DNA from 4 places in the Streptomyces sp. NPDC055966 genome. Region 1 is predicted to be linked to each of the others. Evidence: riboswitches for the same ligand, from Rfam matches in the RefSeq annotation. Region 1 holds a riboswitch; each other region holds the start of a gene.
What was found. Region 1 has a riboswitch for cyclic di-AMP ahead of ACFC8N_RS29160 (NlpC/P60 family protein). Riboswitches for the same ligand answer to the same signal wherever they lie in the genome.

Region 1 (5,726 bases):
CAAGGGCGTCCCGGACGTCCGAGGCGGACCGGGAGGCACGCCCCCGGGTGCCGCCGTCGCCGGTGACCGCGGACCGCTGCCGCGGCGTGAGCCGCGCCAGCAGCCGCCGGGCCTCGCCCAGTTTGCCGGTGATCGTCGTCTTCTGACGCCGCAGCTCCGCCTGCCGGGAGCGCAACGACGTCAGCTGGACGCGCGCCGCGCCGCGCAACTGCTCGATCTCCCACAGCTGTTCGCGCACCCGGGACACGGCGGCGGCCTGCTGGTCACCGGCCCGCTCGGCGAACGCGGCGTCGGCCAGGTACCGGTCGGGGTTGTCGGAGAGGGCCAGCTGCCAGGCGGGGGAGAAGCCGCCGGCGCGGTACTGCGCCGTGGCGAACGAACCGAGCGCCTCCCGGGCCGAGTTGAGGCCGTCCTGCTTGCGGGCGGTCTCGTCGCGCAGGGCGTTGAGCCTGCGCCGGGTGCTGTCCGCCGCCTCCTTGGCACCGTCGTACTTCTCGGTCGCGGCCTCGGCCTGCTGGTACAGCGCGTCCACCCTGGCCTTCACCTGTGCCGGTGTCGGCGGGGGCTCGGCGTGCGCCGAACCGCCGAAGCCCGTCGCGGTGGCCGCGCCCGTCAGGGCGAGCGTGGCAGCGGTCCGGGCCGTGGGGCCGATCGGGCGTTGCCGGGGCTTGCGGTGCGCTGCCACCTGGACTGTCACGTCCTTCCGTGCGACTCGACACGATCCGACGGCCGAGCGGTCCGTGGGCCGTGCGGTCCGGCCCAGCGGTGCCTGCGTCCGGCGGTGGCCCGCACAGGGGGAACGGGCCGCCGCCGGACCCTTCTCGGCGGTGGTGCCCGGCCGCCGCCCCTGGCCCGGGCGGTGATGGGGAGCCGGTCACCTGGGGGAGGACGCTAGGCCGGAGTGTGACGGGTAGGTAACGCAGTGTACGGAACTGGCGTCGACAGATCGGTAGGTGACCGTACGTGATCGTGCGGCCGGTCCGGAGTCGTCCCCTTCACGTGGCGTGGTGACCGATGCGCGGAAAGCGGAACAGGCGGGAGGCGTGAGGTGCTATGGGCCGCATATATGCAAGATCCGCAGCGGTGGACGGCCGGGTGCGGACGGCTGTGCCAGGGCCCGGTGGCGAGGGACCGCATCGCCCTGATTAGGCTCCGGCCTCATGGACGTACTCATCCATCTCTTCGTCGGCCTGCACATCATCGGCATCGCGGCGCTGCTCGGCGGTTTCCTCACCCAGATGAAGGCGATGGGCCAGGGCACGGCCCGCTTCGTCCCCGGGATGCTGCACGGCGCGCTCACCATGCTCGTCACCGGAGTGGTGCTGGTCGGCCTCAACCAGGCCGGTGACCACCACATCAACACCATCAAGATCGGTCTGAAGCTGGCCCTGCTGATCGTGATCCTCGGCCTGGTCTACGTCAAGCGCGACGAGGAGAAGGTCGAGAAGGGTGCCTTCGGCGTCGTCGGCCTGCTGACCATGGCGAACATCTTCATCGCCGTCCTGTGGACCTGACGGCCGTCCCTCCCGCCGTACGGGCCGCGCGCACCGCTCCGGCGCCGACCGCGAGCCACGCCGCCACCGCCACCCACACCAGCACCCGCCCCGGCCACCGGAGCCACGGGAGTCGCACGGCGGCCGCGACGGAAAGCGTCGCAGCCGCCGTCATCCCCATCGGGAACACCGTCGACCACCGCCGTACGTCGTAGCCGGGCCGGGGCCGCGCCGCCTCGGCCGCCGGCAGGACGACGTACCAGGCCAGGTCCGGGACGCGGAGCCGAGGCGCGAGAACAGCCGGTACGCGCGCGTGGCCGGGAAACGCCGGTACGCGCGCGTGGGCACCGGTGCGGAGATCAGCCCGGGCGGACCACGCTGTGGATGATCGATTCTCCGCCGTAGTACACCGACTCCTCGCGGACGTAGGCGCCCGGCTTGGGGGCGTGGATCATCATGCCGTTGCCGATGTAGAGGCCGACGTGGCTGATGTCGTCGTAGAAGAAGATCAGGTCGCCCGGGCGCGCGTCCGCCAGGGAGACCGTGGTGCCGGCGTTCACCTGGTCGTACGTGGTGCGCGGGAGCGCGACGCCGGCTGCCTTCCATGCGGCCTGGGTCAGGCCCGAGCAGTCGTAGGAGCCCGGCCCGGTGGCGCCCCACACGTACGGCTTGCCGATCTGGGCGCGGGCGAAGGCGAGGGCCTTCTCGGCCTTCGTGTCGTACGAACCGGACGAGCCGGAGGATCCCGAGGACCCCGAAGAGGTGGAACCCGTCGAGCCCGTGGACGTGGACCCGCCGGAGCCGGACGACGACGAGCCGGACGAACTGCTCTGCTGCTTGGCCCGGGCCGCGGCCTGCTGCTTCGCCAGCTCGGCCGCCTTGCGCGCCGCCTCCTGCTGCTTGGCCTGTTCGATCTGCGCGAGTCGCGCCTTCTCCTGGGCCGTCAGTTGCGAGAGCAGTTCGCGCGCGGAGGCGAGCTTCTTCTGGACGGTCGTCTTGGCCGTCTGGAGGTCCTGCTGCGAGGTGGTCAGCGTCTGGAGGCTCTCGGCGGCCTCCCGCCGCTTCTTCATCGTGGCGGCCTGATCGCCGATGTAGGCGTCGACCGCGCTCTTCTCGCGCGTGGTCAGCCGGTTCATCAGCTGGGTCTGGTCGAAGTAGTCCTGCGGGTCGTTCGCCAGCAGGAAGGTGGCCGTGCTCGGCGCGGCGGCGCCGGTGCGGTACTGGGCCGCGGCGAACGAACCCAGCTCCTCGCGGGCCTTGTTGAGGCTGTCGGTGCGGCGGGCGACCTCCTGGCGGAGGGCGTCGACGTGGCCGCGCTCCTTGCCGGTGCGCTCCTTGGCCGCGTCGTACTTCTCGGTCGCCGACTCCGCCTGCCGGTAGAGGTCGTCGACCTTCTTCTCCACCTCCTCCAGGCTCGGCCGGTTGTGGTCGGTGCCCGGGGCGGCCTCGGCGGTCTGGGACAGCATGGCTATGGAGGTGAGGGCGGCGGTGGCGAGAGCGGGGGTGCGTATACCCGCCGCGGTGGTCCCGCCGGGGCGCGGCTTGCGGTGCGACGCCAAGGGAGGCGACTCCTTCCAATGGTCCGCCTACCGGGTTAGCTGTCGGGTTCGGGCGGTGGTTCGGAAGGGTTGCCCTACGGCGTCGTCCCGGACGGGATTCGGCCGATTCACCCCAGGTTCGGTGGGTCCCCGGCTCCGGGTGCCCCGTACGGGACGGGCCGGACTCGGCGGGGGCCGCGCACGCGGCCCGACCGCAACCTAGCCAACTCGTGTGGCTAGTGTGAAGGTTGGTGCGTGATATGTCCGATACATTTTCGTGATCCGAGACCGGAATCACGTCCGGGTCATCGGGTGATTCCGCTGGGTAAGGGATGTTCGCCCCTTCGCCCGCGCGGTCTTCTTCCCGGGACGGCGACCGGTTGTCGGTGGGGCGCCCTAGACTCGGAGAGCGATGAGCAGCCTCTTTGACGACAGCTTCCTGGCGGACCTCCAGCCCCCGCGCGGGCGCGAGGAGGAGCCTCCGCCGCCGCCCGAGGACGATCACGCTCCGGAGCCGCTTCCGGACGATCTGTTCGGCGGGAAGTTCGACGTGCCGCCGGACCGGGATTCCTACTACCGCGACGGCGCCCCCCGCCCCGCACTCGACGCGGCGGCGCTGCTGGAGGGGCTGAACGACAACCAGCGCGCCGCGGTCGTCCACGCCGGCTCCCCCCTGCTCATCGTCGCCGGCGCCGGCTCCGGCAAGACCCGTGTGCTCACCCACCGCATCGCCCACCTGCTCGCCGAGCGGAGCGTGCACCCGGGCCAGATCCTCGCGATCACCTTCACCAACAAGGCCGCGGGCGAGATGAAGGAGCGCGTCGAGCAGCTCGTCGGCCCGCGCGCGCACGCGATGTGGGTGATGACCTTCCACAGCGCGTGCGTGCGCATCCTGCGGCGCGAGTCGAAGAAGCTCGGTTTCACGTCGTCGTTCTCGATCTACGACGCCGCCGACAGCAAGCGCCTGATGGCCCTGGTCTGCCGCGACCTGGACCTCGACCCCAAGCGCTTCCCGCCCAAGTCCTTCAGCGCCAAGATCAGCAATCTGAAGAACGAGCTGATCGACGAGGAGGACTTCGCCGCCCAGGCCGCCGACGGCTTCGAGAAGACCCTCGCCCAGGCCTACGCGCTCTACCAGTCCCGCCTCCGCGAGGCCAACGCGCTCGACTTCGACGACCTGATCATGACGACGGTCAATCTGCTGCGCGCCTTCCCGGACGTCGCCGAGCACTACCGCCGCCGCTTCCGGCACGTCCTGGTCGACGAGTACCAGGACACCAACCACGCCCAGTACGCACTGGTCCGCGAACTGGTCGGCACCGTCGAGCGCGCCGCCGAGGACGTCACCGAGGACGTCGCCGCCCCGCCGGGCGAGCACGACCTCCCGCCCGCCGAGCTGTGCGTCGTCGGTGACGCGGACCAGTCGATCTACGCCTTCCGGGGCGCGACGATCCGCAACATCCTCCAGTTCGAGGAGGACTACCCGAACGCGACGACGATCCTGCTGGAGCAGAACTACCGCTCCACCCAGACGATCCTGAGCGCCGCCAACGCGGTCATCGAGCGCAACGAGTCCCGCCGTCCGAAGAACCTGTGGACCAACGCCGGCCAGGGCGCCCGGATCACCGGCTACGTCGCCGACACCGAGCACGACGAGGCCCAGTTCGTCGCCGACGAGATAGACCGCCTGGTCGACGCGGGCGACGCCAAGGCGGGCGACGTGGCCGTCTTCTACCGCACCAACGCCCAGTCCCGTGTCTTCGAAGAGGTCTTCATCCGCGTCGGCCTGCCCTACAAGGTCGTCGGCGGCGTCCGCTTCTACGAGCGCAAGGAGGTCCGGGACGTCCTGGCCTACCTGCGCGTTCTCGCCAACCCCGAGGACTCGGTGCCGCTGCGCCGCATCCTCAACGTCCCCAAGCGGGGCATCGGCGAGCGCGCCGAGGCGATGATCGACGCCCTCTCCCAGCGCGAGAAGATCAGCTTCCCGCAGGCGCTCAAGCGCGTGGACGAGGCGTACGGCATGGCCGCGCGCTCCACCAACGCGGTCAAGCGGTTCAACACGCTGATGGAGGACCTGCGCACCATCGTGGAGTCCGGCGCCGGACCGGCCACCGTGCTGGAGGCCGTCCTCGAACGCACCGGATACCTGGCCGAGTTGCAGTCCTCCACCGACCCGCAGGACGAGACCCGCATCGAGAACCTCCAGGAACTCGCGGCCGTGGCCCTGGAGTTCGAGCAGGAGCGCGCGGAGGGCGAGCAGGGCACGCTGGCCGACTTCCTGGAGCAGGTGGCCCTCGTCGCCGACTCCGACCAGATCCCCGACGAGGACGAGGAAGGCGCCGGCGTCATCACCCTGATGACCCTGCACACCGCCAAGGGCCTGGAGTTCCCGGTCGTCTTCCTGACCGGCATGGAGGACGGCGTCTTCCCGCACATGCGCGCCCTCGGCCAGACCAAGGAGCTGGAGGAGGAGCGGCGCCTCGCGTACGTCGGCATCACGCGCGCGCGTGAGCGGCTGTACCTCACCCGGTCGTCCATGCGCAGCGCCTGGGGCCAGCCGTCGTACAACCCGCCTTCCCGCTTCCTGGAGGAGATCCCGACCGCGCACCTGGAGTGGAAGCGGACGGGCGCGACGGCTCCGGTCTCCTCCGGCCCGGCCTCCGGGATCGCCGCCTCGCTGTCCTCGTCCCGCTCG
Region 2 (5,726 bases), on a different contig from region 1:
CCATGTACGCCATCACCGAGGATCCGTACACGCCGGCGGCGTCCTCGCGCTATCTGAAGAAGGCGTTCGTGTGGCCGACGACCGGCGCGGAGGACCCGAGCCACCTGGTCGACGGGCTGCTGCGCGTCGGCCGTCGCATCGGCCGCCCGACCGTCCTGATACCGACCGACGAAGAGGCCGCCGTCCTGATCGCCGAGCACCAGGACGAGCTGGCCGGATCTTTTCTCTTCCCGAGGGTCGAGCCGGGGCTGCCGCGCCGGCTCGCCAGCAAACAGGGACTGCACGAACTGTGCGTCGAGCACGGCATCGCCAGCCCGTCGGCCGCGTTCCCGGAGTCGTACGACGACATCGTCGCCTTCGCGGACACGGCCCGCTTCCCGGTGGTGGCCAAGAACCGCGAGGCGTTCGTACGGCGGCGCCGGCCCGCCGTGAACGGCACCACACGGATCGCCACCCGGGAGGGCCTGCTCGCCCTGGCCCGCGACTGGGGCGACGAGCCGGGCGTGATCCTCCAGGAGTACCTCCCGCGCGAGGAGGCCGAGGACTGGATCGTGCACGCCTGCTTCGGCCCCGACTCCACCCCGCTCACGCTGTTCACCGGCGTCAAGGTCCGCTCGTGGCCGCCGCACGCCGGGATGACGGCGAACGCCTACGTCGTCGACAACCCGGAACTCGCCGACCTCGCCGCGCGTTTCATCAAACAGATCGGCTTCAGCGGCATCATCGACCTCGACCTGCGCTTCGACCGGCGCGACGGACAGTACAAACTCCTGGACTTCAACCCCCGCATGGGCGCCCAGTTCCGGCTCTTCGAGAACGAGTCGGGGGTGGACGTGGTCCGCGCCCTGCACCTGCACCTGACCGGCCGCGCCGTACCGGAGGGGGAACAGCGCGCCGGCCACCGCTACGTCGTGGAGAACATCGACCTGCCCGCCCTCCTCGCCTACCGCCGCAGCGGCTACACGACGCCGCACGCACCGGCGAAGGCGAGCGGGACGGAGCTGGCCTGGTTCGCGGGTGACGACCCGCTGCCGTTCCTCACGATGCTCGCCCGCTTCGTGCGCCCGGGCGCGAAGCACCTGTATCAGCTGTGGCGGACCAACCGCCGCGGCGGCAACACCTCCACGAAGTAGGCCAAGCCACCAAGACGAGCAAGAGTGGCGCACCGTGTCCTGGGGAGGGACTTCGTGACTCGACCGGTTGCAGTCATCGGGGCCGGGCCGTTCGGCCTGTCCACCGCCGCCCATCTCCGCGCGCGCGGCATCCCTGTCCGCGTCTTCGGCGACCCCATGGTCAGCTGGCGCGCCCACATGCCCGAGGGCATGCTCCTGAAGTCGACACCCGCCGCGTCGAGCCTGGACTGCCCGCAGCCCGGCCACACCCTCGCCGACTACTGCGACGCGGCCGGCATCCGCCGCCTGGTGGCTGACGAGGACATCATCCCGGTGGAGACCTTCGTCGCCTACGGCGAGTGGTTCCAGCAGAAGCTGCTGCCCGGCCTGGAGCGGGTGCGGGTCGTGTCCGTCGACCGTGACGCGCGCGGCGGCTTCGAACTCAAGCTGGACTCGGGAGAGCTGTGCACCGCGCGCGCGGTCGTCGTCGCCACCGGCCTGTCCGGCCTCGCCCACCTTCCGCCGGAACTCGCGGGCGCGGCACCCGACGGGCCTTCCGCCACCGGACCGCTCTCGCACAGCTCCCAGCACCACGACCTCGGGCGGTTCGCCGGCCGGGAGCTGATCGTCGTCGGCGCCGGCCAGTCCGCGCTGGAGACGGCCGCGCTCGCCGCCGAAGCCGGCGCACGCGTGCGCGTGGTCGCGCGCGGCCGCGGCCGGGTCGCCTTCGGCGCCCCGCCCTGGGAGCAGCCGAGGCTGCGCCCCGCATCCCCCTTCGGCCGCGCCTGGTCGCTGTGGGCGCTCAGCTACTACCCGCACCCCTACCGCCACCTGCCCGAGGCCGCCCGTCACTACCTGGTCCGCCGCGTCCTCGGACCGCTCGGCGCCTGGTGGCTGCGCGAGCGGTTCGACAGCGCCGTACAGGTGCAGGAAGTCGAGCGGATCGTCCGCGCGGAGGCGTCGGACGGCAGCCCCGTCCTCACCGTCCGCACGTTCTCCCGCTCCCGAACCGGCCCGCGCGGGCAGACCCCTGCCGACGGCGTGGAACGGCTCGCCGCCGACCACGTCATCGCGGCCACCGGCTACCGCGTCGACATCGCGGCGATGGACTTCCTCGGCCACGGCCTGCGCACCCGGCTGGCCGTGAGCCGCGGCGCGCCGAGGCTCGGCCCCGGCTGCGTCTCCTCCGTCCCCGGCCTGTACTTCACCGGCCTGCCGGCGGCGGCGTCGTACGGCCCGGTGATGCGCTTCGTGTGCGGCACGGAGTTCGCCTCGCCGCGACTGGCGAAGCACCTGGCGGCGGCCCACGGCTGACGAAGCGGCCGCATCCGGGGACGGCGACGGCATACAGGGGACCCCGACAGTGTCATCAGGCCGACGGCGGGCGCCACTTGGGGGTGATGAGCACGTAAGTACGCAGTACGGCAAGGTGAGTCGGACAGGCCCCGCGTCCGTATTCTCTGATCATGGCAGCCGCATACGCACTGATCGCCACTGACCTGGACGGCACGCTGCTGCGGGGCGACGACACGGTCTCCGACCGGTCGCTCGCCGCGCTCGCGCGGGCGGCGCGGGCCGGTGCCCGGCATCTGGTGGTGACGGGCCGTCCGGCCCCTCGGGTACGGCCGCTGCTCGCGCGCCTCGGCTGCGCGGGGCTCGCGGTGTGCGGACAGGGCGCGCAGGTCTACGACGCCGGGGGCGGGCGCCTGCTCTGGTCGGTCCGGCTGCACCGGGAACTGGCCGAGGAGGCGCTCGGCAAGATCGAGGCCGAGGTGGGGCAGGTCTACGCGGCCGTCGACCAGGACGGCGTCGACGGGCTCACGCTCATCGAGCCCGGCTACCGGATGCCGCACCCGACCCTGCCCTCGGTGCGGGTCGACCGGCGCGACGACCTGTGGCACAAGCCCATCAGCAAGGTGCTGCTGCGCCATGCCGCCCTGTCCGACGACGAGTTGGCGGCCGTCGCGCGCGCGGTGGTGGGTTCGCTCGCGACGGTCACCATGTCGGGGCCGGGGACCGTGGAGCTCCAGCCGTCCGGGGTGACCAAGGCGACCGGGCTGGCGCTCGCCGCGGAGCGGCTCGGCGTCGGTGCCCGACAGGCGCTGGCCTTCGGGGACATGCCCAACGACATCCCGATGTTCGACTGGGCCGGGCACGGGGTCGCCATGGCCGGCGCGCATCCCGAACTGAAGGCGGTGGCCGACGAGATCACCATGTCGAACGAGGACGACGGCGTCGCCGTCGTCCTCGAAAGACTGTTTCCGACCGGCTGACCGGTGTCTCAGTACGCGCTGTGGACGTTGTCGATCGAGCCGTAGCGCGCGGCGGCGTAGTTGCAGGCCGCGGTGATGTTCGCGACCGGGTCGTACGGGTCGAACGCGGTGCCGGTCACGTGGTAGGCCCGGAAGGTCGGGTCGATGACCTGGAGCAGGCCCTTGGACGGGATGCCGGCGGCGGCGTTGGAGTCCCAGTTGTTGATGGCCAGCGGGTTGCCGGAGGACTCCCGCATGATGTTGCGGAAGATGCCGTTGTAGGAGCCGGGGATGCCCTTCTGGGCCATGATCGAGAGGGACTCGCGGATCCAGCCGTCGAGGGTGTTCGTGTACCCGGACGTGTGGACGAGGGACGTGGTCGCGGCGGCCGTCGAGGGCGTGCTGGTGGCGGCGGAGGCGCTGGTGGCGCCGATGAGCGGCATCGCGAGGACGGCGGCACCGGTGCCGGCGACGGCGAGGGTGCGCATGAGACGGCTGGTGCGGGTACGGCTGTGCTGAGCGGCAGCAGACATGGGGAGTTCCTCTCCGGCGCCTGCGAGGTGAGCTGTCGGGTTCGGGCGGGGAGGTGCCCGGCCGTGCCTTCGCGAGAAGGCGCGGCTTCACCCCTAGCCGTTCCGGTGCGACGTGTGCCGACCGGTCCGGCGACTTACCTGGGTCCCCCGCTCCTGCCGTACGAATGAGTTCGCGGATGGTTGTGCGGGCGGCGGCAGGATTCGGCGTCCGCCCAGCGAGCCGGAACGTATGCGAGAGCACATGTCGGGAACAAGTGCCGGAATCACACAACGTCCTGTTTGACCTTGAACTGCACCCTATGTGGTGCTTGATCCTTTGCGGTTGCCAACCCTCAACTCGCGCGCCGGGCAAGGAGAACGGGCGGTTCGGCGGCCGGTGTGCGGACATGGGCGTCCGTGACCCAACTCACGAAGTATCAAATAGTCATAAAGGGGACATAGCGGATTTCAGGGACTCGCGCTCGGAGTGGCGCCGGTCGTGAAGGGGGACGTGGAAAGGGGGGTGGGCGAGGGATGGGGTGAGGGGTGGGTGTGAGATGGCCCGCGGGTGAGGGTGGAGCCGTTACTCCGCTCGCCCCTCGGTTCGCGACAAAGCGCAAGGTGTCCTGTTAAGTCGATGAATGTCCGTTCTTACCATCTGATCGAAAACAAAGCGGCCATGATCCAATAGCGCCCGGGCCGGACCGGTGGGCGCTATCGGTGATCGAAACAGGACCGGATACGCTGACTTGAGTGATGGCAGCGACCTATCGACAAACCGTGTAATCGCCAGCAGACACCAGCAGACAGGAGACCCCTCGTGACCGTCGTCGGGCCGTTCGGGCTGAGCGTGCGGGACCAGGCTCTCGAAGCCGATGTCCAGGCCGGATTGGCGGCTGTCGAGGAAGGCTTGCTCGAGGCCACCAAGAGCGAGGTCCCGTTCATCACGGAGGCCGCGCAGCACCTCGTACGGGCCGGCGGGAAGCGGTTCCGGCCGCTGCTCGTGATGCTCGCGGCGCAGTTCGGCGACCGCTACGCGCCGGGCATCGTGCCGTCGGCCGTCGTCGTGGAGCTGACCCACCTCGCCACGCTGTACCACGACGACGTCATGGACGAGGCGGCCGTGCGGCGCGGTGTGGACAGCGCCAACACCCGCTGGGGCAACTCCGTCGCGGTCCTCACCGGCGACTTCCTCTTCGCCCGTGCCTCCCAGATCCTCGCCGACCTCGGGCCCGAGGCGGTCCGGGTGCAGGCCCTCGCGTTCGAGCGGCTGGTCACGGGCCAGATCCTGGAGACCGCGGGCCCCTCGGACGGCCGCGACCCGGTCGAGCACTACCTGGACGTGCTCGGCGGCAAGACCGGCTCGCTGGTGGCGGTCTCGTGCCGGTTCGGCGCGATGATGTCGGGCGCCGACGAGACGGTCGTCGACGTCCTCACCCAGTACGGCGAGCGGCTCGGCGTCGCCTTCCAGCTCGCCGACGACGTCCTGGACATCGCCTCCGACTCGCACGAGTCCGGCAAGACCCCGGGCACCGACCTGCGCGAGGGCATCCCGACGCTGCCCGTACTCCGGCTGCGCGAGCGCGCGGCCCGGCTGGGGCTGCCCGAGGACCTCGCGCTGTGCGAGCTGTTGGACTCCGACCTCACCGACGACGCCCGGCACGCCGAGGCCCTGACCGCGCTGCGCGCGCACCCCGCGCTGGAGCAGGCCCGCCGCGACACCGTGCGTTATGCCGAGGAGGCCCGGGCCGCGCTGTCGCCGCTGCGGGACTGCGACGCCAAGGCGGCTCTGGTGGAGCTGTGCGACGCGGTGGTGCACCGCGCGGGCTGAGGCCCCGGGCCACCCACGA
Region 3 (5,726 bases), on a different contig from region 1:
GTGATAGCGCCGATCGTCGAGGAGTCCGCCAAGGCCGCGGCCGTGCTGTTGGTCTTCCTCTTCCGCCGGCGCGACTTCACCGGGATCGTGGACGGGATGGTGATAGCCGGGATCACCGCCACCGGCTTCGCGTTCACCGAGAACATCCTCTACCTCGGCACGGCCTTCGGGGCCGACCAGCTCTCCGGCGACAGCGGCATCGCCTCCGTCACCGCCGCCACCTTCTTCGTGCGCATCGTGATGTCGCCGTTCGCGCACCCCCTGTTCACCACCATGACCGGCCTCGGCTTCGGCCTCTCCGCGTTCTCCGCGCCACGGCAGCGCGCGCGGCGGGTGCTGCTGCCGGTCTGCGGGCTGCTGCTCGCGATGAGCATGCACGCCTTCTGGAACGGCTCCTCGACCTTCGGCGAGTTCGGGTTCTTCGCCGTCTACGGCTGCTTCATGGTGCCCGTGTTCGGACTGCTGACCTGGCTGGCGATCTGGACGCGGCAGCGGGAGCTGCGGACCGTGCGCGCGGAGCTGCCCGTGTACGTGCTGGCCGGGTGGCTGGGGCCGGCCGAGCCGGACGCGCTGGGGTCGATGCGGGCGCGGCGCGCGGCGCGCGACTACGCCCGCCACCACGGCGGGAAGCCGGCGGCGCGGGAGGTGGCGCGCTACGAGGAGTACGCCACGACGCTCGCGCTGCTGCGGCACCGCGGGCGCACGGGGCGGGCCGGGACCGACTTCGTCGTACGGGAGGGCGAGCTGCTGGACGCGCTCTGGCGGCGCAGGGACGCGGCGCGGCCGGCCCTGGAGTACGCCGCCCGGGCCACCGCCCCGGCTCCGGCGCGCTGGGCTCCCCCGCATCCGCAGAACGGGTACCCGTACGGGTATGGGTATCCGGCGGCGCCGTACCCCGCATACCCCGCGTACAACCCGTACCAGTCGTAGGCCGTCGGGCTCGCGCGGGGCCCGGCGCCGCCGGGAGGGATCAGGCCGACGCCGCCGTCAGCTTCGTCAGTTCCTCGTCCGTGAGCTTCAGGTCCGCCACTCCCAGCAGTGCGGGGAGCTGTTCGACCGTGCGGGCCGAGGCGATCGGGGCCGTGACCGTCGGCTGAGCCGCGAGCCAGGCCAGGGCGACCGTGGCGAGCGGGGCCTCGTGGGCGGCGGCGACCTCGTCCAGGGCGGCGAGGACCTTCTGGCCGCGCTCGGAGTCCGCGTACTCCTGCACCCGGCCGGCGCGGGCGCTGTCGACCGTGGTGCCGGGGCGGTACTTGCCGGTGAGGAAGCCCGAGGCGAGCGCGAAGTACGGCACCGCGGCCAGGTTCTCCTTGGCGGCCACCTCCTGCAGCCCGCCCTCGTAGGTGTCGCGGGAGACCAGGTTGTAGTGCGGCTGGAGGGCGACGTACCGGGCCAGGCCCTCGCGCGCGGAGAAGTCGAGGGACTCCTGCAGCCGCTCGGCGCTGATGTTGGAGGCGGCGATGTGCCGGACCTTGCCCGCCCTCACCAGCTCGTCGAGGGCGCCGATGATCTCCTCGACCGGGACCTCGGGCCTGTCGAAGTGGGTGTAGTAGAGGTCGATGTAGTCGGTGTCCAGGCGGCGCAGGGAGGCGTCGGCGGCGGCCTTGATGTTGGCGGCGGACAGGCCCTGGTACTCGGGGTGCTGGCTGACCTTGGTGGCGATGACGACATCGGAGCGGTTGCCGCGGGCCTTGACCCACTTGCCGATGATCGTCTCCGACTCACCGCCCTTGTTGCCCTCGATCCAGGCGGTGTAGGCGTCGGCGGTGTCGATGAAGTTGCCGCCGGCCGCCGCGTAGGCGTCGAGCACGGCGAAGGAGGTCTCCTCGTCGGCGGTCCAGCCGAAGACGTTGCCGCCGAGGGAGAGGGGGAAGACCTGGAGATCCGAACTGCCGAGTGTGCGCAAGGAAGTCATGCTTCACGTCAACGCCGGCGACGGATGATCTCATTCCGCCACCGGCGCCACGATCACCCGGAGGGTCGGACGGGTCAGGGGTTGAGGCCCTTGTCCCGCAGCCACGGCGCCGGGTCGATGGCGGTGGCCTGGCCGTTCGGGTGGACCTCCAGGTGCAGGTGCGGGCCGGTGACGTTGCCGGTGGCGCCGACCCGGCCGATGACGTCGCCGGTCGAGACCTTCTGGCCGACCGAGACGCCGATCGAGGACTGGTGGCAGAACCACAGCTCGGTGCCGTCGTCCAGGGTCAGGACGGTGCGGTAGCCGTAGGCACCGGCCCAGCCGGCCTGGGTGACGGTGCCGCCGTGGACGGCCTTGATGAGGGTGCCGGTGGGGGCGGCGAAGTCGAGACCGGTGTGGTAGCCGGAGGACCACATCGCGCCGGGCTGACCGAAGGTGCCGGTGATCGTGTACGACACGACGGGCAGCGTGTACTGCTTGGCCAGCTCGGCCAGGCGCTTGGCCTCAGCGGCCTTCGCGGCGTCGGCCTCCGCCGTGGCCTTGGCGGCCGTGGCCTTGGCGGCGGCGTCCTTCTCGGCCTTGGCGGCCGCGTCGGCGGTCTGCTGCTCGGCGGTGGCGAGCCTGGCGGCGGTGGCCCGGCTGTCGGCCTTGCTCCGCTGCTGCTCGGCCTGGGCCATGATCCGGTTGCGCAGGGCCTCGCCGGCGTCGCCGTTGCTGCCGCTCTCGGTGTGCATGCCGACGTCGGAGAGCCCGGTGGCGGTGGTGGACTTCGGTGCCTCGGTGGAGCCGCCCTCGAAGAGGTGGCTCACGGAGTCCGGCAGGGAGATGGAGACCGGCGGCTTGCCGGTGTGGGCGCTGGCCATGCCGCCCGCGCCGACGGCGGCGACGACGCCGACGCCGAGGACGGTGGAGCTGCGGGCGAAGCCGCTGCGCTGCTTGGCGACCCGGTGCCGGCCGCGGACCCGGTCGACGGAGTCCTCGGTGGGGTTCCACTCCTCCCACGTGCCCTCTTCGGCGTGGTAGGAGCCGTAGCCGAAGGGTTCGGGCTCGTCGGACGCCGGTATGGACGGGGCTTCGGGGGCAAGCCGGTTGGACGCCACGCGGGCGTACTCCTTTCCTTCCGTCGCCTACCGGGTTAGCTGACGGGTTCGGAGCAGGAAGGTCTCCTACGCGCGTATACCGGGCGTGGACTCAGTGAGTTCACGTCGGCGTCCGCGTGATTCACCCCAAGGTGGTGGTTCCCCGGTTCCCTCGCGGGATTCGGCGCGTGCGCACGGAGCCGCCTCTTGTGACGGCTGGGACGACCGCGCTGCGTTATCGAACGTTAATAGACCCGCGAGGCACTTTCCAAGCCGTTCGGCTTGATCGTTAATGCTTTCCGGCCGGACACATACGCCAATACAAAATCAAATCGGGCGAGTTGGCCACGGTTCAGGGGTCTCGGCGTTTTTGATGGTGTCTCAGATGTTATGCGGACGGCGGTCGCTCGGTCACCGTCGGTGAAGACGTCATGACGGCGGGCCCCGGAATCACCGGGCAGCGGGCCCCGCGATCAAGCGGTGTGCGAGCACCCCTTCGCATGGGGTACTCTTGAGACACAACGACGCGGGGTGGAGCAGCTCGGTAGCTCGCTGGGCTCATAACCCAGAGGTCGCAGGTTCAAATCCTGTCCCCGCTACTGAAGACTCAGGGCCCGGAATCCAGTGGATTCCGGGCCCTGAGTGTTTCGCGCCCCCGAAGGGGCGCGGCGGCTCACCGCAGCAGATGCCCGTTCGGCGCCTTGGCCCGCGCCTCGTACTCCGGCAGTACGACCACCTCGGCCCCGGCCTGCGCCAGAACCCCGCTCCCGTCGGCCGCCTCCACGAACGTGTCCGGCTCGCGCCACGCCGTCACCACCCTGCGCACTCCCGCCCGCAGGATCAGCTCGGCGCACGGCACGGGCCGGGACGCGCGGCGGGCGCACGGCTCCAGGCTGCTGTAGACCGTGGCGGCGGCCAGCCGCGGGTCGGCCGGGTCGATCTTGGCCAGCGCCGCCTCCTCCGCGTGGACCACGGGGTCGCCCCCCTCGCGCGAGTGGCCGCGCGCCAGCTCCGTGCCGTCGGCCGCGACGACCACCGCGCCGACGCTGAACGCCGTTTCCGAGGGCGGGCACAGCGCGGCGAGTTCGCAGGCGATGCGCAGCCAGTGGCGGTCAGCGGCGACCGGGGCGGCTCCGGTGCCGGGAGCGGTGGGCTCGTAGCGCATGAGGACGACGTCCTCGATCCGGCGGGTCTCGGTGAGGCGGAGGCGGCCGGCCTGGTACCCGCCCGGGCCGAACAGGCGCGGGGCGGCCGGGTCACCGACGAGGAGAGGGGCGAGGACCAGCTGGAGTTCGTCGGCGAGGCCCTGCTGGAGGAGCTGGGTGTGGACAGTGCCGCCGCCCTCGACCATCAGGCGCCGCACGCCGTGCACGACGTACAGGTGCTCCAGGAGCGCCGGCCAGTCGAGGCCGGGGCCGAGCGGGACGACCTCGGCGCTGTCGCCGAGGAGCCGTGCGGCGCGCTCGGCACCGGCGTCGGTCGTGTAGACGACCTTCGCGCCGCCGGTGTGCCAGAACCTCGCGGCCGGATCGAGGTCGCCGGAGGCGGTGACGGTCACCTTGAGGGGGTATGCGGGCTTGCCCTCCGCGACCCGGGCGGCGCGGCGCTCGGCCGAGTTGACCAGCAGTCGCGGGTTGTCCGCGCGGATCGTGCCGGCGCCCACGAGGATGGCGTCGGACGCGGCCCGCACCTCGTCGACCCGGTCGAAGTCAGCCGGGCCGGACAGCAGCAGGCGCTCGGGGCCGGTGTCGTCCAGGTAGCCGTCGAGCGAGACGGCGGCGGACAGCAGCACATACGGGTACGACATCGGGCGCACTCTCCCTGCGAGGTCTGCGAGGTCTGCGGAGTCCGGGTCCGCGAAGCCGGGATCTTGGTTCAAGTTTGAAACAAACCTACACTGGCCGCATGACGACCCGCTGGCTCAGCCCCGAGGAGCAGCGCGCCTGGCGCGCGTACATGGCCGCGACCCACCTCCTGGAGGACGCGATGGACCGGCAGCTCCAGCAGGACGCCGGCATGCCCCACCTTTTCTACTCGGTGCTGGCCAACCTCTCCGAGGCACCCGAGCGACGGCTGCGCATGACCGATCTCGCCGAGACGGTGAAGATCACGCGCAGCAGGCTGACGTACGCGGTGACCCGGCTGGAGCGGGACGGGCTGGTGCGCAGGGAGGACTGCCGCTGGGACAGGCGCAGCAGCATCGCCGTACTGACGGACGAGGGGATGGCCGTGCTGGAGCGCGCGGCGCCCGGGCACGTCGAGACCGTGCGCAGCACCCTCTTCGACCGGCTGACGCCCGCGCAGGTGGGGCAGCTGGAGGAGATCTTCACGAGCGTCGCGCGGGGACTGCAGGACGAGGACGCCGAGGCCGGGACGGGGGATGTGCCGTGGCGGCGCCGGTCGTCGTGTTCGTCGTCCCAGCCGCCGCCCGCCTCCTCGTGAATCGCTGGAGTCGCTCCCGAATTCAATTGCTTTAACTTTTAAGCATGGGGTAGGGTCCCCTGTGTACTACTGCTTCAAATCTGAAGCAGCCGCCTCTGGAGGGACCCGCATGCCCGACACCCCCGCCGCCACGCCGCGCGCCCGCGTCCGGGTTCCGCTGCGCTTCCACGACGGCTACAGCGTCGACGCCGAACTCGTCACCTTCCACGGCCTGGCCGACGGCCAGGAACACGTCGCCGCCGTCCTCGGCGACCCGGCCCCGGGCTCCGTACCGCTGGTGCGGCTGCACT
Region 4 (5,726 bases), on a different contig from region 1:
CGGGTCGCCATGCCGGAGCTGGAGCTGCTGCCCGCCTCCTACGACCTGCCCGGCGCCCGCCTGCTCGACCTGGTGCAGGTCATGGACCGGATCCGCGTCGAATGCCCCTGGTCCTCCCGGCAGACCCACGAGGGCCTCGCCAAGTACGGCATCGAGGAGGCGTACGAACTGGTCGAGGCGATCGAGGCCGGCGACCGCGAGGAGTTGCGCGAGGAGCTGGGCGACGTCCTCCTCCAGGTCGTCTTCCACTCCCGGATCGCCGAGGAGCACCCGGACGCGCCGTTCTCCGTCGACGACGTGGCCGGCGGCATCGTCACCAAGCTCATCCACCGCCACCCGCACGTCTTCGGCGACGAGAAGGCCGAGACCCCGGAGGACGTCAAGGAGCACTGGCTGCGCACCAAGGCCGAGGAGAAGCGGCGCACCTCGGTCACGGAGGGCGTCCCGCTCGGCCAGCCCGGCCTGGCCCTCGCCGCCAAGCTCGCCTCCCGCGCCCGTACGGCGGGCCTGGACGTCCCCCTCCCGCGCGGCGAGGGCGTCGGCTACGACCTGCTCGGCCTGGCGGTCCGTGCCGAGGCGGCCGGCGTGGACCCGGAGGCGGCCCTGCGCGCGGCGGCGCGGGTGTACCGGGACGCGATACTCCGGGCGGAGGGCACGGCACCGGAGCAGGGGTGACGGGCGGGTCCGGATACCGTCGAGGGGTGACCGACCAGCACCACCCCTCGCCCGCCCCCGGCGCGCCCGGCGTTCCCGAGCTGTTCTCCTGGGAGTTCGCCACCGATCCGTACCCGGCGTACGCCTGGCTGCGGGAGCACGCCCCCGTGCACCGGACGCGATTGCCCAGCGGGGTCGAGGCGTGGCTGGTCACGCGGTACGCCGACGCCCGGCAGGCCCTCGCCGACCAGCGGCTGAGCAAGAACCCGGCCCATCACGACGAGCCCGCGCACGCCAAGGGCAAGACCGGTATCCCCGGCGAGCGCAAGGCCGAGCTGATGACACATCTGCTGAACATCGACCCGCCGGACCACACCCGGCTGCGCCGGCTGGTCAGCAAGGCGTTCACACCCCGCCGTGTCGCCGAGTTCGCGCACCGGGTGCAGGAGCTGACCGACCAGCTCATCGACCGCTTCGCGGAAAGGGGGTCCGCCGACCTCATCCACGAGTTCGCCTTCCCCCTGCCCATCTACGCCATCTGCGACATGCTCGGCGTCCCGCGCGAGGACCAGGACGACTTCCGGGACTGGGCGGGGATGATGATCCGGCACGGCGGAGGCCCGCGCGGCGGGGTCGCGCGGTCGGTCAAGAAGATGCGCGGCTACCTCGCCGAGCTGATCCACAAGAAGCGCGAGGCGCTGCCCGCCGAGCCCGCGCCCGGCGAGGACCTGATCTCCGGCCTCATCCGCGCCTCCGACCACGGCGAGCACCTCACCGAGAACGAGGCCGCCGCCATGGCCTTCATCCTCCTGTTCGCCGGTTTCGAGACCACGGTGAACCTGATCGGCAACGGCACCTACGCCCTGCTCACCCACCCCGGGCAGCGCCGGCGGCTCCAGGACTCCCTGGCGCGCGGGGAGCGGGACCTGCTGGAGACCGGTATCGAGGAACTGCTGCGCTACGACGGCCCGGTGGAGCTGGCCACCTGGCGGTTCGCCACCGAGCCGCTCGTCATCGGAGGGCAGGACATCGCGCCCGGCGACCCGGTGCTCGTGGTGCTCGCGGCGGCCGACCGGGACCCGGAGCGGTTCGCCGAGCCGGACGTGCTGGACCTCTCCCGCCGGGACAACCAGCACCTCGGCTACGGCCACGGCATCCACTACTGCCTCGGCGCGCCGCTCGCCCGCCTGGAGGGCCAGAGCGCGCTCGCCACCCTGTTCACCCGGCTGCCCGACCTGCGGCTCGCCGCTGATCCGGCCGAGCTGCGCTGGCGCGGCGGGCTCATCATGCGGGGGCTGCGCACCCTGCCGGTCGAGTTCACCCCGGTCCCCGCCGGCGGGGGAACCGCCGCTGCCGCACAAGCGTCGTAGGGGTGGGCGAAACCGGCGTAACGGCCTCGTGGGAAACGAAACATGACAGGGATTCAACCCTGTGATCTTCACGTGATCTGCGCGGCATTAACTTGTGACAAGTGATCGTGTGCCGATACGTTCACCCATCAGCGTGGCGACCGGCACCGTCCGCCGCCGCGCCGGTCCTGCTGTCGCACGAAAGGCTTCCGCATGCTCACCGGGAACGGTCGTCACCGTCGCCCCCGTCAGGCTCCGGCCCTCCTCGTCGCGGCCGGCGTGACCGGCTCCGCCATCGCCATCCCGCTGCTCGGCGCCGCGAGCGCCCACGCGGCCGACGGCACCACGTGGGACAAGGTCGCCGAGTGCGAGAGCGGCGGCTCCTGGAGCCAGAACAGCGGCAACGGGTACTACGGCGGTCTCCAGATATCGCAGGACGACTGGGACAAGTACGGCGGCACGCAGTACGCCGACAGCGCCGACCAGGCCAGCCGCAACCAGCAGATCGCCGTCGCCGAGAAGATCCTCGCCGACCAGGGCACCAAGCCGTGGACCATGTGCGCGCTGACCGCCGGGCTGACCTCCAACTCGGGTTCGGTCGAGGTCGACACGGGCGTCGGGAACTCCGGGAGCGGCAAGAGCTCGGGTGGCGACTCCGGATCGACGAACGGTTCCGACTCGTCCGGTCTGTCGGACTCGTCCGGGTCCGACTCGGGTTCCGGGGACGGGTCGGGCGCCCACTCCGGCTCGAAGTCCGGCTCCGGCGCGGACGCTTCCTCGGATGCCGGTGCCACGCCCGGACCGAGCGCGAGTGACGGGGGTGGCAAGGAGTCGGGCGCGTCGCACGGCTCCAAGGGTGCAGGCAGCCACAAGTCCGACAAGGGCGACAAGGCGGGCACATCCGGTTCCGGTGGCTCCATCGGGTCCTCCGGTGGCGGAGGCGCGCAGGGCGGCGACAGCTCGCCCAGCGCCACCCCCGGGACCGACGAGTCGGACAATTACCCGCAGAGCACCGGTTCCTGGAGCCTCGTCGACACGGGAGCGCTCAGCAGTGGCGGACGTCACCGCGGCGGAAGTGCGGACGAAAACGTGACAAACGGTCAGGATGCCGCGTCCTCGGGCCGCCACGCGGGCCACCGGACGAACACCTATACGGTCCGTGAGGGCGACACGCTCGCCTCCATCGCTGGCTCTCTCGGTGTCGACGGCGGATGGCGCGCGCTCTATGACGGCAACAAGAAGGTGATAGGGGCCGACCCGAACCAGATCACCGCCGGTCAGACCCTGGAAGTCGGTAACGAAAAGGACGCGGAGTAAGGCGAGTTGGCGCCCCGCTTGATCGCTAATGTCCGTTTTGGCGAAAGTGTGGGATGAGTCTCAGAAGCCCTGATCGTCTTTGAAATTCCGTCGATCGCCTGTCTACGGTCAGGACCGCTCGTCACCACGAGCCCCGGCTGCCGCAACGCCGAATCCTGCCAGCGGCCGTCCGGGAACAGTCGTCGCGTCAAGCGCCGTAGGCAGGAGCGGGGGACCCAAGGTAGGCGCTGGAACCGGCAGTTGACGCCGGATCCGGCTTGGGGTGAAGCCGCAGGCCCGCGACAGCGGGCGTGCGGCCGGGCAACTCAACCGGCCCGAACCCGACAGCTCACCTCGCAGGCGTCGGTGAGGGGATCGATCCATGCTGTTTTCCGGCAAGGGCAAGCACCGTCGTCCGTCCAAGGCCGTCCGCGTCGTCGCGCTGGCCGGTGTCACCGGTGCCGCCGTCGCCGCCCCGCTGATGGCGGCCGGCAACGCCTCCGCCGCCACCGCCTCCGAGTGGGACGCGGTCGCCCAGTGCGAGTCGGGTGGCAACTGGTCCATCAGCACCGGCAACGGCTTCTACGGCGGCCTCCAGTTCTCCGCCTCCACCTGGGCCGCGTACGGCGGCACCGCCTACGCCTCGACCGCCAACCAGGCCACCAAGGCGCAGCAGATCGCCGTCGCCGAGAAGGTCCTCGCCTCGCAGGGCAAGGGTGCCTGGCCGGTCTGCGGCACGGGCCTGTCCTCCGCCCCGTACAACGGCTCCGCCCCGAGCACCGGCTCCGGCTCCACCGGCAGCGGCTCGGCGGGCAGCGGTTCCTCCGGCAGCGCCACCACCCGCTCCGCCGACCAGCAGGCCGCCACCCGCTCCACCGAGCGCACGGCCCCGAAGGCGAGCAAGACCGTCACCACCCCGACCGGCAAGAAGGTCAAGAAGGGCGACGGCGAGTACAAGGTCGTCAAGGGCGACACCCTCAGCTCCATCGCCGAGAAGCACCACGTCGCCGGCGGCTGGCAGAAGCTGTTCCAGCTGAACAAGGACATCGTCGACAACGCCGACCTCATCTTCCCCGGTCAGCAGCTGCACCTGAAGTGACATCCGGCTCCGGCCGGACGCACAGCGCCCTCACATCCCCACCCCCCACACCGAGGACCCCGTGAGGGTCACCCCCGTCCCCACGGGCTCCCCGTCCCGGCGCGTGTTCCCCCGTACGCGCCGGGACGGGGCTTTCTGTTTCCCCGCTCTTCAGCCGGGCCTCATCGACAGCCCCCTTTGTTCCGAGGGTGAACAATGGGTACCGTCTGCATGTCCCACCGCGTTCACGGGGCGGTCGGTCGCGGGCCGATCCCCCGGAGACGGTTAGGCTCTAGTCGCACGGCGCAGCCGCAAGGCACACCGCCCCGCACTTCCAGCGTCACATCCAAGAAGGAGATGCTCGTGCCGTCCATCGACGTCGTCGTAGCCCGGGAAATCCTGGACTCCCGAGGCAACCCCACGGTCGAGGTCGAGGTCGGCCTCGACGACGGCAGCACGGGTCGTGCCGCCGTTCCGTCGGGCGCCTCGACCGGTGCCTTCGAGGCCATCGAGCTGCGCGACGGTGACCCGAACCGCTACCAGGGCAAGGGCGTCGAGAAGGCCGTCCTCGCCGTCATCGAGCAGATCGGCCCGGAGCTGGTCGGCTACGACGCCACCGAGCAGCGCCTGATCGACCAGGCCATGTTCGACCTGGACGCCACCGACAACAAGGGCTCCCTCGGCGCCAACGCCATCCTCGGCGTCTCCCTCGCCGTCGCCCACGCCGCCTCCGAGGCCAGCGACCTGCCGCTGTTCCGCTACCTGGGCGGCCCGAACGCGCACCTGCTGCCGGTGCCGATGATGAACATCCTCAACGGCGGCTCGCACGCGGACTCCAACGTGGACATCCAGGAGTTCATGATCGCTCCGATCGGCGCGGAGTCCTTCTCCGAGGCGCTGCGCTGGGGCGCGGAGGTCTACCACACGCTGAAGAAGGTCCTGAAGTCCAAGGGCCTGTCCACCGGCCTGGGCGACGAGGGCGGCTTCGCCCCGAACCTGGAGTCGAACCGCGCCGCCCTCGACCTCATCCTGGAGGCGATCAAGGAGGCCGGTTACGTCCCCGGCCAGCAGATCGCCCTCGCGCTCGACGTCGCCGCCTCCGAGTTCTACAAGGACGGCAAGTACCTCTTCGAGGGCAAGGAGCGCTCCGCCGCCGAGATGACGGAGTACTACGAGGAGCTCGTCTCCGCGTACCCGCTCGTCTCCATCGAGGACCCGCTGTTCGAGGACGACTGGGCCGGCTGGAAGGTCATCACCGACCGCCTCGGCGACAAGGTCCAGCTCGTCGGCGACGACCTGTTCGTCACCAACCCCGAGCGCCTCGCCCGCGGCATCGAGGAGGGCACCGC

Region 2: linked by a shared signal. The riboswitch ahead of ACFC8N_RS37325 (transglycosylase SLT domain-containing protein) and the one ahead of ACFC8N_RS29160 (NlpC/P60 family protein) in region 1 are both predicted to bind cyclic di-AMP.
Region 3: linked by a shared signal. The riboswitch ahead of ACFC8N_RS09760 (M23 family metallopeptidase) and the one ahead of ACFC8N_RS29160 (NlpC/P60 family protein) in region 1 are both predicted to bind cyclic di-AMP.
Region 4: linked by a shared signal. The riboswitch ahead of ACFC8N_RS07380 (transglycosylase family protein) and the one ahead of ACFC8N_RS29160 (NlpC/P60 family protein) in region 1 are both predicted to bind cyclic di-AMP.

Annotation. Positions count from the first base shown of each region.
Region 1 covers NZ_JBHJYK010000015.1:68,661-74,386, forward strand. The annotation lists gene ACFC8N_RS29145 (NlpC/P60 family protein) at 1-685, opposite strand, end outside; gene ACFC8N_RS29150 (hypothetical protein) at 1,161-1,514, shown strand; partial or broken gene ACFC8N_RS29155 (hypothetical protein) at 1,492-1,764, opposite strand; gene ACFC8N_RS29160 (NlpC/P60 family protein) at 1,853-3,052, opposite strand; cyclic di-AMP (ydaO/yuaA leader) riboswitch at 3,060-3,232, opposite strand; gene pcrA (DNA helicase PcrA) at 3,444-5,726, shown strand, end outside.
Region 2 covers NZ_JBHJYK010000022.1:121,684-127,409, reverse strand. The annotation lists gene ACFC8N_RS37340 (ATP-grasp domain-containing protein) at 1-1,133, shown strand, start outside; gene ACFC8N_RS37335 (FAD-dependent oxidoreductase) at 1,188-2,426, shown strand; gene ACFC8N_RS37330 (HAD family hydrolase) at 2,579-3,385, shown strand; gene ACFC8N_RS37325 (transglycosylase SLT domain-containing protein) at 3,394-3,897, opposite strand; cyclic di-AMP (ydaO/yuaA leader) riboswitch at 3,902-4,082, opposite strand; gene ACFC8N_RS37320 (polyprenyl synthetase family protein) at 4,697-5,707, shown strand.
Region 3 covers NZ_JBHJYK010000004.1:20,312-26,037, forward strand. The annotation lists gene ACFC8N_RS09750 (PrsW family intramembrane metalloprotease) at 1-930, shown strand, start outside; gene ACFC8N_RS09755 (aldo/keto reductase) at 971-1,915, opposite strand; gene ACFC8N_RS09760 (M23 family metallopeptidase) at 1,990-3,015, opposite strand; cyclic di-AMP (ydaO/yuaA leader) riboswitch at 3,023-3,191, opposite strand; tRNA gene ACFC8N_RS09765 (tRNA-Met) at 3,520-3,593, shown strand; gene ACFC8N_RS09770 (dihydrofolate reductase family protein) at 3,668-4,801, opposite strand; gene ACFC8N_RS09775 (MarR family transcriptional regulator) at 4,900-5,436, shown strand; gene ribA (GTP cyclohydrolase II) at 5,546-5,726, shown strand, end outside.
Region 4 covers NZ_JBHJYK010000003.1:106,328-112,053, reverse strand. The annotation lists gene ACFC8N_RS07395 (nucleoside triphosphate pyrophosphohydrolase) at 1-675, shown strand, start outside; gene ACFC8N_RS07390 (cytochrome P450) at 702-2,024, shown strand; gene ACFC8N_RS07385 (transglycosylase family protein) at 2,217-3,320, shown strand; cyclic di-AMP (ydaO/yuaA leader) riboswitch at 3,503-3,677, shown strand; gene ACFC8N_RS07380 (transglycosylase family protein) at 3,682-4,398, shown strand; gene eno (phosphopyruvate hydratase) at 4,735-5,726, shown strand, end outside.